Regions from separate parts of the Micromonospora sp. CNZ285 genome, predicted to be linked through region 3. Evidence: riboswitches for the same ligand, from Rfam matches in the RefSeq annotation. Region 3 holds a riboswitch; each other region holds the start of a gene.

Region 1 (3,265 bases), 1.8 Mb from region 3:
CATGAACATGACGATTGGCAGGATCCCGCGGTCGAGCCGGACCAGGTTTCCGACCCAGGCGTACCCGGCCCAACTGCGCCACAGCAGCAGGAGCACGAGCCCGCCTTGGACCAGCGCGTCGAAGGCCGACCGCGCGGCCATGAGGCCGGCGACGTTCATGAAGGCGAAGACAAACACGAGATCGAGGAAGAGCTCGGCTCGCGTCACCCCGCCGTGCGTCGCGACCAGGGTTCGCCGGACGCCCAGCCCGGCTCCGGCCACCTCATCCTCTCCGCTGGTCACCCGACCACTGTTGCAACCTCTCATGCCGCCGACAGGTGAATCCGCGACCGTGCGACGACCTCGGCGTGGAACGAGCCCGGCCGGTCCGCGATCGCCGATGCCGACATCGCCCACGCCACGTGCGGCGGGGGCGATGACTCACGGCGCCGCCGACGCCTGGCCGCACTCCCCCCGGGGCAGAGGCAGGTGCCCTCGTGGTGATTCATCCCGTACGGCCAGCCGGTACGGCCTCGTCTGCCCCCGCGCTCGCGCGGTGGCCCAGTACGATAAGCGCTACGGCGAAGGCAGGTGCCCGTCCGGCTGGCCGACCTGCCGGACCAGCGGCCGGGCAGGTGCAGAGCCCTCGGTCCGTGCGTTCCGCGCCGCGCCGGTAGGGGCCAGGGCCAGCCGTCGGCGCCGGAGAGAGGCGACTACCTCGTCGGCGGCACCGACCATTCCACCCGGGGCGGTTCAGACCGGGTTCGACGGCGCGCATCCGCCGACCACGACTACCGCGACCCGGCCCATCTTCTAGCCCCTCGTCACCCTCTCGTCGCACGCAAGCACTCCGCTGCCGCGACGGCTTGCTGTCCCGCAGGACGGACACACCGATCACATCGGCTCATCGCCCCATAGGATGGACAACGGCGCTGGTGCGCCCCCCCGCCGCGCGAGTGGGGCGCCGTAAGAGGGAACCCGGTGCGAATCCGGGACTGCCCCGCAGCGGTGAGTGGGAACGACAGCCGTCAACGAAGCACTGGACCGTGAGGTCTGGGAAGCGACGGCCAGTAGGTGACCGGGTGGATCCGGTCGTGCCCGCGAGTCCGAAGACCTGCCCGCACTGCGCGTACCGCCGGTGCGCGCCGTCGGCGGCCTCCCGGGAGGGCCAGGGCGGAAAGCCGGTACGCGACAGCCGTACCCCGCCTTCCCCTTCCCCCGTGGCCGCCAGGCACCTCGAGGGAAGGACCACAGTGACAACCTCATTCGGGCAGAGCACAGTGCTCGGCTACCCCCACATCGGCGCGCACCGCGAGTTGAAGAAGGCGGTCGAGGCCTACTGGGCGGGCCGGATCGACGCCGAGGAGTTGGCGGCGACCTCTGCCGTGCTACGGGAGGAGGTCTGGCGGACGCTGCGCGACGCGCGCCTGGACGCGATCCCGTCCAACACGTTCTCCTACTACGATCACGTGCTGGACACGGCCGTCGCTGTCGGCGCGATCCCGCACCGGTTCGCCCGTCTCGGCCTCGGCGATCTCGACACCTACTTTGCGATGGCCCGGGGCGTCGATGCCGAGCCGGCGCTCGAACTGACGAAGTGGTTCGACACCAACTACCACTATCTGGTTCCCGAGATCGGCTCCGACACCGCCTTCGCGGCGAATCCCGACAAGGCGCTGCGCGAGTACCGCGAGGCCCGCGAGCTGGGAATCGACAGCCGGCCGGTGCTGGTCGGGCCGGCCACGTTCCTGCTGCTGGCCAAGCCCACCGAGACGGGCGGCGAACCGTTCGACCGGTTGACCGACCTGGTCGACGTGTACGCCGACATCCTGCGATCCCTGGCCGCGGCGGGCGTGCGATGGGTGCAGCTGGACGAACCCGCTTACGTCGCCGACCGGAGCGCCCCCGAGATCGACGCGCTGCGGGAGGCCTACACCCGGCTGTGCGCGGTGGAGCAGCGGCCGGCGATCTTCGTCGCCTCCTACTTCGGTGAGCTCGGTGACGCGCTGCCCGCCCTGCTCGACACGCCGGTCGAAGCGGTCGGTGTGGATCTGGTTGCCGGGCCCGGCAACCTGCGGCGGCTGGCCGGCGCGGGACCGCTGCGCGGCAAGACGATCGTCGCGGGCCTGGTCGACGGGCGCAACGTCTGGCGTACCGACCTGCGCGCCGCCGTGGCGGCCGGTGCCGCGGTGGCCGGGCTCGCCGACCACGTCGCCGTGTCCACCTCGTGCTCGCTGCTGCACGTGCCGGTGGACCTGTCCGCCGAGACCGCTCTCGACCCGGCGCTGCGTCAGCGGCTCGCCTTCGCTCGGCAGAAGGTTGATGAGGTCGTCCGGCTCGGCCGCGCGCTGCGCAACGGCACCACGTCCCTGCCCGAGCCGCTGCCGCCCACCCCCGCCACATGGCGCGACGACACCGTACGCGGCCGGCTCGCCGCACTGCGCGCCACGGATCGGCAGCGCGGCGCGTACCCGGAGCGAGCGGCGGCACAGCAGGCCCGGCTGAACCTACCGCCCCTGCCGACCACGACCATCGGATCGTTCCCGCAGACCGACGAGCTGCGCCGCGCGCGTGCCGAGCATCGGGCCGGCCGCCTCGACGACACCGCCTACACCCGGCGCATGCGGGCCGAGGTCGAGCACGTCGTCCGGCTCCAGGAGCGGCTGGGCCTGGACGTGCTCGTGCACGGCGAGCCGGAACGAAACGACATGGTCCAGTACTTCGGCGAGCAGTTGGACGGGTTCGCCGCCACCGAACACGGCTGGGTCCAGTCCTACGGCTCCCGATGCGTGCGTCCGCCCATCATCTACGGGGACGTGGCACGCAGGGCGCCGATGACCGTCAACTGGTCCACCTACGCGCAGTCGCTGACCGACCGGCCGGTCAAGGGCATGCTCACCGGCCCGGTCACCATCCTGGCCTGGTCGTTCGTCCGCAGCGACCAGCCACTGGCAGACACCGCGGACCAGGTCGCGCTCGCCCTGCGCGACGAGTGCCGCGATCTCGAGGCAGCCGGTATCCGGGTCATCCAGGTCGACGAGCCGGCGCTGCGTGAGACGCTGCCACTGCGCGGGGCGGACCAGAGGGCGTACCTGGACTGGGCAGTCGGGGCGTTCCGCCTGGCCACCTGCGGAGTCGCCGACGACACCCAGATCCACACCCATCTGTGCTACTCGGAGTTCGGGGAGGTGATCACGGCCATCGACGCCCTCGACGCCGACGTCACCAGCATCGAGGCATCCCGCTCCCGGATGGAGGTCCTCGACGACCTCGCCGCGATCGGATA
Region 2 (3,265 bases), 1.6 Mb from region 3:
TCAGATCTGGGGAACCTACCGAGGAGGTTCCATGGATCGTCGAGCAATGCTGCGGGCCGCGGTCGTCGGTGCGGGCGCTGTCGCGCTGCCGTTCACCGCGTGGTCGGCGGCGTACGGAGCCCCGGCGCAGAACGCGGCGGGGCCCTACGGTGGGCTCCAGCCCGCCGACGCCAACGGCATCCAGTTGCCGGCCGGCTTCACCAGCTCGGTCGTCGCGCGATCCCGTCGGACGGTGCCGGGGACGTCGTACACCTGGCACGACGCTCCGGACGGTGGCGCCGTGTTCCCGAACGGCACCGGCTGGATCTACGTGTCGAACTCGGAGGTGTCAGCCGGGGCGGGCGGCGGTGCCTCGCGCCTCGTCTTCGACTCCAGCGGTGCCGTGATCGGGGCGTCGCGGATCCTCTCCGGCACCAACAACAACTGCGCCGGCGGGAAGACGCCGTGGAACACGTGGCTCTCCTGCGAGGAGGTGTCCCTGGGCCGGGTCTTCGAGACGTACCCCCTCGGCGGGACCGCCGTGGCGCGTCCCGCGCTGGGACGGTTCAAGCACGAGGCGGCCGCGGCCGACCCGGTCCGCCGGGTCGTCTACCTGACCGAGGACGAGACCGACGGCAAGTTCTACCGGTTCGTGCCGACCACCTGGGGCGACCTCTCCGCCGGAACCCTCCAGGTCTTCCGCGCCGGTACGGCGACCTCCGGCACGTTCACCTGGGCCACGGTGCCCGATCCGGACGGCTCGCCCACCCCGACCCGGCAGCAGGTGTCCGGCGCGAAGACGTTCAACGGCGGCGAGGGCTGTCACTACGCGGATGACACCGTCTGGTTCACCACGAAGGGCGACAACCGCGTCTGGCAGGTCAACCTGGCTGCCGGCACGTACGAGCTCGCCTACGACGACAACCTGGTCAGTCCGGGCACCCCTCCGCTGACCGGGGTCGACAACATCACCGGATCCACTGCCGGTGACCTGTACGTCGCCGAGGACGGCGGGAACATGGAGATCTGCATGATCACGCCCGACGACAAGATCTCGGTCTTCCTGCGGATCACCGGACAGAGCGGTTCGGAGATCACCGGGCCGGCGTTCACCCCGGCCGGGGACCGGCTGTACTTCTCGTCGCAACGCGGCACGACCGGCTCGTCCTCCGGCGGCATCACCTACTGCGTCACCGGGCCGTTCCGCCGATGACCGGCTCGCGGCCCCGCTGACCGCGACCCCACGGTGAAGGACGCCCGGTGAAGAGCGGGCGTCCTTCGCCGGCGCGCCTCACCCGCACGCGCCGGGACGACGTCTCGGCGCCGGGATGTGAAACCGCCGGCTCCGCCGGCCGTCACGGCACGTGGCCGGCTCCTGGCGCATTGACATCGGCGCTCCGGCCACAGCAGACTGTCGCGACAACTGAACCACCGCGTGTACGTGCGGGGGAAGACCGGTCGAAATCCGGCGCTGGCCCGCAACGGTAGGCCGCCCAGAGAAAACTCTGCGGCGGCGAGCCCGAATACCCGTCGTACGCGTGCACCCGCTCCCCACCCGTCGTGGCCCACGGGTCGGAGTCCCGGTCGACGCGGCGTTGCCGCGGTCGTCCGGGCTTTCGACGACCGCCGGGCCGGAAAGGCGCTTCCGATGGTCGTCCGCCGAAGCCGGCACCGCCTGCTCGCGCTCCTGTGCGGCGTACTCGCCGCCCTCACCCTCACCACACCGGCCGTCGCCGCCCCCGAGCGCGCCGGCGTCACCCGCCCGGAGGCCGCCGGCGGCTGGCTCGCCCGGCAACTCGTCGACGGCGAACGCTTCGAGGCGGTCTTCGACGGTGTCGCCTACCCCGACCAGGGGCTGACCCTCGACGCCGTGTTCGCCTTCGCCGCCACCGGCGTCGCCGACGACCACGGCGCCGACGCGCTGGCCTGGGTCACCAGGCCCGACATCCGCGACGGCTACCTCGGCGACGGCGTCTCCGAGGCGTACGCGGGCGCGACCGCCAAGCTCGCCCTCGCCGTGCAGGTGCGCGGCGGCGACCCCACCGACGTCGGCGGGGTGGACCTGATCGCCCGGCTGCGCTCGCTCCAGACGCCGGCCGGCCGGTTCAGCGACCGGTCCGCGTACGGCGACTACAGCAACGCGTTCAGCCAGTCCTTCGCGCTGCTGGCGCTGGATCGTACGGCGGCCGGGGCGCCGCCGGCGGCGGCGGCCTGGCTGGCCGGCACCCGGTGCCCGGACGGCGGCTACCCGCTGCTGCCCGCGCAACCGGTCTGCACGTCCGACGTGGACGCCACCGCGCTCGTGACGCAGGCGCTGCGCGCCGCGGACCGTCCGGCCGACGCCGCCGCCGGGCTGCGCTGGCTGGTGTCCGTTCAGCGTGCCGACGGCGGCTTCGCCAACGCGGCCGGCACGCCGAACGCCAACAGCACCGGCCTCGCCGCGCAGGCCCTGCGCGACGGCCACCGGCCGCCGGCCTGGGCGCGGGCCCGGGCATTCCTCGCCGGGCTCCAGGTCGGCTGCGCCGGGGCGCCGGCCGACCGGGGCGCCGTCGACTTCGACGGCGGCGGCTTCGACCCGGCCACCGCACCCCGGGCCACCGCCCAGGCCGTCCTCGGTCTCACCGGGATCGGGTACGCCCGTCTGTCCGCCGCCGGCGCCGACCCCGGCGCACCGGCGCTCGCCTGCCCGTGAACCGCCTCGCCGCTCATCCGATCACAGGAGGATCCGTGTTCCGTCATCGTTCCACCGCCCGTAGCTGGTTGGCCGGCCTGCTGGCCGCCGTCGTGGCCGGCGTCGCGCTGACCGCAGTCGAACCCGCGCCCCGGGCGGCGCACGCCGCCGCCTGCGCCGGCACCTCGGGAGTCACGGTGGTCGTCGACTTCGCCGCGCTCGGCGGCGGCGTCCAGGTCGCCTGTGCGCCGGGCGATCCGGCCACCGGCCTGGCCGCGCTCCAGGCCGCCGGCTTCACCGTCACCGGCACGGCCCGCTGGGGCCTGGCCTTCGTCTGCCGGATCAACGGCAAGCCCACCGCCGCGACCGAGCCGTGCGTCAACACCCCGCCGGCCACCGCGTACTGGTCGTACTGGCATGCGTCCAGCGGCGGCTCCTGGTCCTACAGCACGTCGGGGGCGACCGGCTACAACCCCGCGCCGGGCAGTGTCGAGGGCTGGTCCTTCGGCGCCGGCGCCCCGCCGAGCATCGCCGCTCCCTAGGTGTGACCAGCGGCGCACCGGGTGCCGGCAGCTGCTCTGGCGTCGTCGCGCGCCCGGGCGGTACGGTGTCGGC
Region 3 (3,265 bases):
CCGGGGCCGGACATGATGTTCGTGCTCGCCAACGCCACCCGGTACGGCGCGCGGGCGGGCGCGGTGGCCGCACTCGGGGTCGCCGCCGGGGAGGCGGTGCACGTCGCCGCCGTGGTGGCCGGGCTCGCCACGCTGATCGCCGCGTCGCCGGTGCTGTTCACCGCGATCCGGTGGGCCGGTGCGGCGTACCTGATCGTGCTGGGCCTGCGGGCGCTGCGCGGCACGGGCCGGCCCGGCGCACCCGCGGACCGGCCGGACGGCGGGTGCGCCGTGCGGGCGTTCCGGCGCGGGCTGCTGACGAATCTGCTCAACCCGAAGATGATCCTGTTCAGCGTGGCGTTCCTGCCGCAGTTCGTCAGGCCCGACGCGGGCCCGGTGGCGGCGCAGCTGGTGCTGCTCGGGGCGCTGTTCGTCGCGGTGCAGCTCGCCGTGGACCTGGCGCTCGGCGTGGGCGCCGGACGGTTCGCCGGGCGGTGGGCCGACAGCCGCTGGTCGCGGCGCGTCGACCGGCTCTGCGCTGTCGCCTTCGTCGCGCTCGGCGTCCGGCTGGCCGCCGGCTGAGACGCACCGGGGCGAGTGGCGGAGCGCGGTGCGGGCGTCGGCGGCGAACTGGCGATGATCATGACGCCGTGTCCCGGAGTGGGGGCGTCACGTGGGCAGGCGGGCGGGCTCAGCGGGCGCGCTCCGCCGTCTCCAGCGGCGGCTCCGCCGGCGTCCCGGACGCGGGCGGCCGCTCGCGGTCCAGGTGCAGGCGCAGCAGCACCCAGCCCAGCGACACGGCGCCGATGAACACGTACGCGGGCTGGGTGCCGAACGTGTCCCAGCAGGTATGCAGCGTGACGGCGGCGGCGAAGGTGAGCAGGAACGCCGCCAGTTTCCGGCCGCCGGGCGCGGCGGCGAACGTGAACAGCGCGGCGGCGGTCAGCCCGGTCCAGGCCAGGTGCGCGGCGGGCGCGGTGAGACCGCGTACCAGCAGCGTCCGCTCGACCGCGCCGAGGTTGCCCTCCGACCCGACGAACGCGGCGAACGCGTAGCCCATGGTCTCCAGCGCGGCGAACCCGGCGCCGGAGGCCACGCCGATCACCAGACCCTGCGCCGGGGACGGATGCCGCCGCCACAGCAGCAGGATGCCGGCCGGCACGATCAGCTTGGCGGTCTCCTCGGCCAGGCCGACGAGCGCCATCGGCAGGACGCCGAGGCGGTGCAGCGTGCCGTACTCCAGCCAGCCGGCGGCGACCACGCCGACCACGCCGCCGAGGAGCGCGGCGACGCCGACGACGGAGCCGGGGACCGGGCGGCGGGCCGGCCGGCCCTGGGCGAAGGCCAGGAACGTGGCGGGCGCGACGCACGCGCCGAGCACGATCAGCGCCGGGACGAACGTGACGGTCCCGGTGCCGGCGAGTGTCTCCAGCACCAGCAGGTGAAGCCCGACGCCGACGAGCAGGACCGCCACCCACGCCCAGCGGCGTCCGGTATTCCCCATACCGCCGAGTATCGCGCCCGCCGGGTCGCGCCGGAATCGGGGGTAGGCACTGTGGACGGTGAGATCATTCCGACACGCCGACACGACATCTGGTGTTGCACGGAAGCCCTCACCGCCATATATGGTGGTGCCGCAGCTGGTTCGGCCGAACCCTCCGGGGCGGGGCCGAGGCAAGAGGGAACCCGGTGGGAATCCGGGACTGCCCCGCAGCGGTGAGTGGGAACGACAGCCGTCAACAGCACTGGGCCACCGGCCTGGGAAGCGACGGCCGGTAGGCGACCGGCGACCCCGGTCGGGCCCGCGAGTCCGAAGACCTGCCAGCGCGCCGTACGCCTCCGCGTACGGCGGCCGGAGGTCGCGCGGGACGACCGACGCCAGCAGCCGGGCCGGCCGCGTGCCGCGCCCGTTGGCGTCTCCCGCCGTCTCCAGACGGTGACAGCGAGGAGAGGTCATGACTGTCGTGCAGGAGAGTCCCCCGTCCGCCACCGGCGGGTCCGAGGCCCGCCGGCCGGCGATGCGGGTACGCAAGCGGGACGGCGACACCGAGCCGGTGGACGTCGGGAAGATCGTCCGGGCGGTCGAGCGCTGGGTCGCCGACCTGGACGAGGTGGACCCGCTGCGGGTGGCCACCAAGACGATCAGCGGGCTCTACGACGGGGCGACCACCGCCGAGCTGGACCGGTTGTCGATCCAGACCGCGGCGGAGCTGATCGGCGAGGAGCCGCAGTACTCGAAGCTGGCGGCGCGGCTGCTCGCCGCGTACGTGGACAAGGAGGTCCGCGGCCAGGGCGTGGCGAGCTTCAGCCAGTCGATCGCGTACGCGCACGGGCTGGGCCTGATCGGCGACGAGACGGCCGCGTTCGTGGCCCGGCACGCCCGCAAGCTCGACGACGCCGTGGACCCGGACGGCGACCTCCGGTTCGAGTACTTCGGACTGCGCACGGTGGCCGACCGTTACCTGCTGCGGCACCCGCAGACGCGGCTGGTGGTGGAGACGCCGCAGTACTGGCTGCTGCGGGTGGCCTGCGGGCTGTCCCGCACCCCCGGCGAGGCAGTCGGCTTCTACCGGCTGATGTCCAGTCTGGCCTACCTGCCCAGCTCCCCCACGCTGTTCAACTCCGGCACCCGGCACACCCAGATGTCGTCGTGCTTCCTGGTCGACTCGCCGCGCGACGAGCTGGACTCGATCTACGAGCGGTACCACCAGGTGGCGAAGCTGTCGAAGTTCTCCGGCGGCATTGGCATCTCCTGGTCGCGGGTGCGCGGCCGGGGCGCGCTGATCCGGGGCACGAACGGCCGGTCCAACGGCATCGTGCCGTTCCTCAAGACACTCGACGCCGGGGTGGCCGCGGTCAACCAGGGCGGCCGGCGCAAGGGCGCGGCCTGCGTCTACCTGGAGCCGTGGCACCCGGACGTGGAGGAGTTCCTGGAGCTGCGGGACAACACCGGTGAGGAGTCGCGGCGTACGCACAACCTCAACCTGGCCAACTGGATCCCGGACGAGTTCATGCGCCGGGTCGAGGCCGACGGCGAGTGGTCGCTCGTCGACCCGTCGGACGCCCCGGAGCTGCCCGACCTGTACGGCGAGGCGTTCGACGCCGCGTACCGGGCGGCGGAGAAGAACGCGGTGCGCACGGTGAAGGCCCGGGACCTGTACGGGCGGATGATGCGCACGCTCGCGCAGACCGGCAACGGCTGGATGACGTTCAAGGACGCCGCGAACCGCCTGTCCAACCAGACCGGTGAACCGGGCAACGTGATCCACCTGTCCAACCTGTGCAC

Evidence for each region. A riboswitch is a leader RNA that binds a small molecule or an ion and turns the genes downstream of it on or off. The one in region 3 is predicted to bind cobalamin.
Region 1: it holds a riboswitch for cobalamin, as region 3 does, so the genes downstream of both, metE (5-methyltetrahydropteroyltriglutamate--homocysteine S-methyltransferase) here and CLT75_RS04340 (ribonucleoside-diphosphate reductase subunit alpha) in region 3, are expected to answer to the same signal.
Region 2: it holds a riboswitch for cobalamin, as region 3 does, so the genes downstream of both, CLT75_RS11620 (prenyltransferase/squalene oxidase repeat-containing protein) here and CLT75_RS04340 (ribonucleoside-diphosphate reductase subunit alpha) in region 3, are expected to answer to the same signal.

Annotation. Positions count from the first base shown of each region.
Region 1 covers NZ_SPQD01000001.1:2,766,680-2,769,944, reverse strand. The annotation lists gene CLT75_RS12440 (low temperature requirement protein A) at 1-282, opposite strand, end outside; cobalamin riboswitch at 896-1,115, shown strand; gene metE (5-methyltetrahydropteroyltriglutamate--homocysteine S-methyltransferase) at 1,233-3,265, shown strand, end outside.
Region 2 covers NZ_SPQD01000001.1:2,567,844-2,571,108, reverse strand. The annotation lists gene CLT75_RS11625 (alkaline phosphatase PhoX) at 32-1,192, shown strand; cobalamin riboswitch at 1,403-1,528, shown strand; gene CLT75_RS11620 (prenyltransferase/squalene oxidase repeat-containing protein) at 1,628-2,671, shown strand; gene CLT75_RS11615 (hypothetical protein) at 2,707-3,192, shown strand.
Region 3 covers NZ_SPQD01000001.1:952,452-955,716, reverse strand. The annotation lists gene CLT75_RS04350 (LysE family translocator) at 1-561, shown strand, start outside; gene CLT75_RS04345 (PrsW family glutamic-type intramembrane protease) at 671-1,483, opposite strand; cobalamin riboswitch at 1,604-1,818, shown strand; gene CLT75_RS04340 (ribonucleoside-diphosphate reductase subunit alpha) at 1,935-3,265, shown strand, end outside.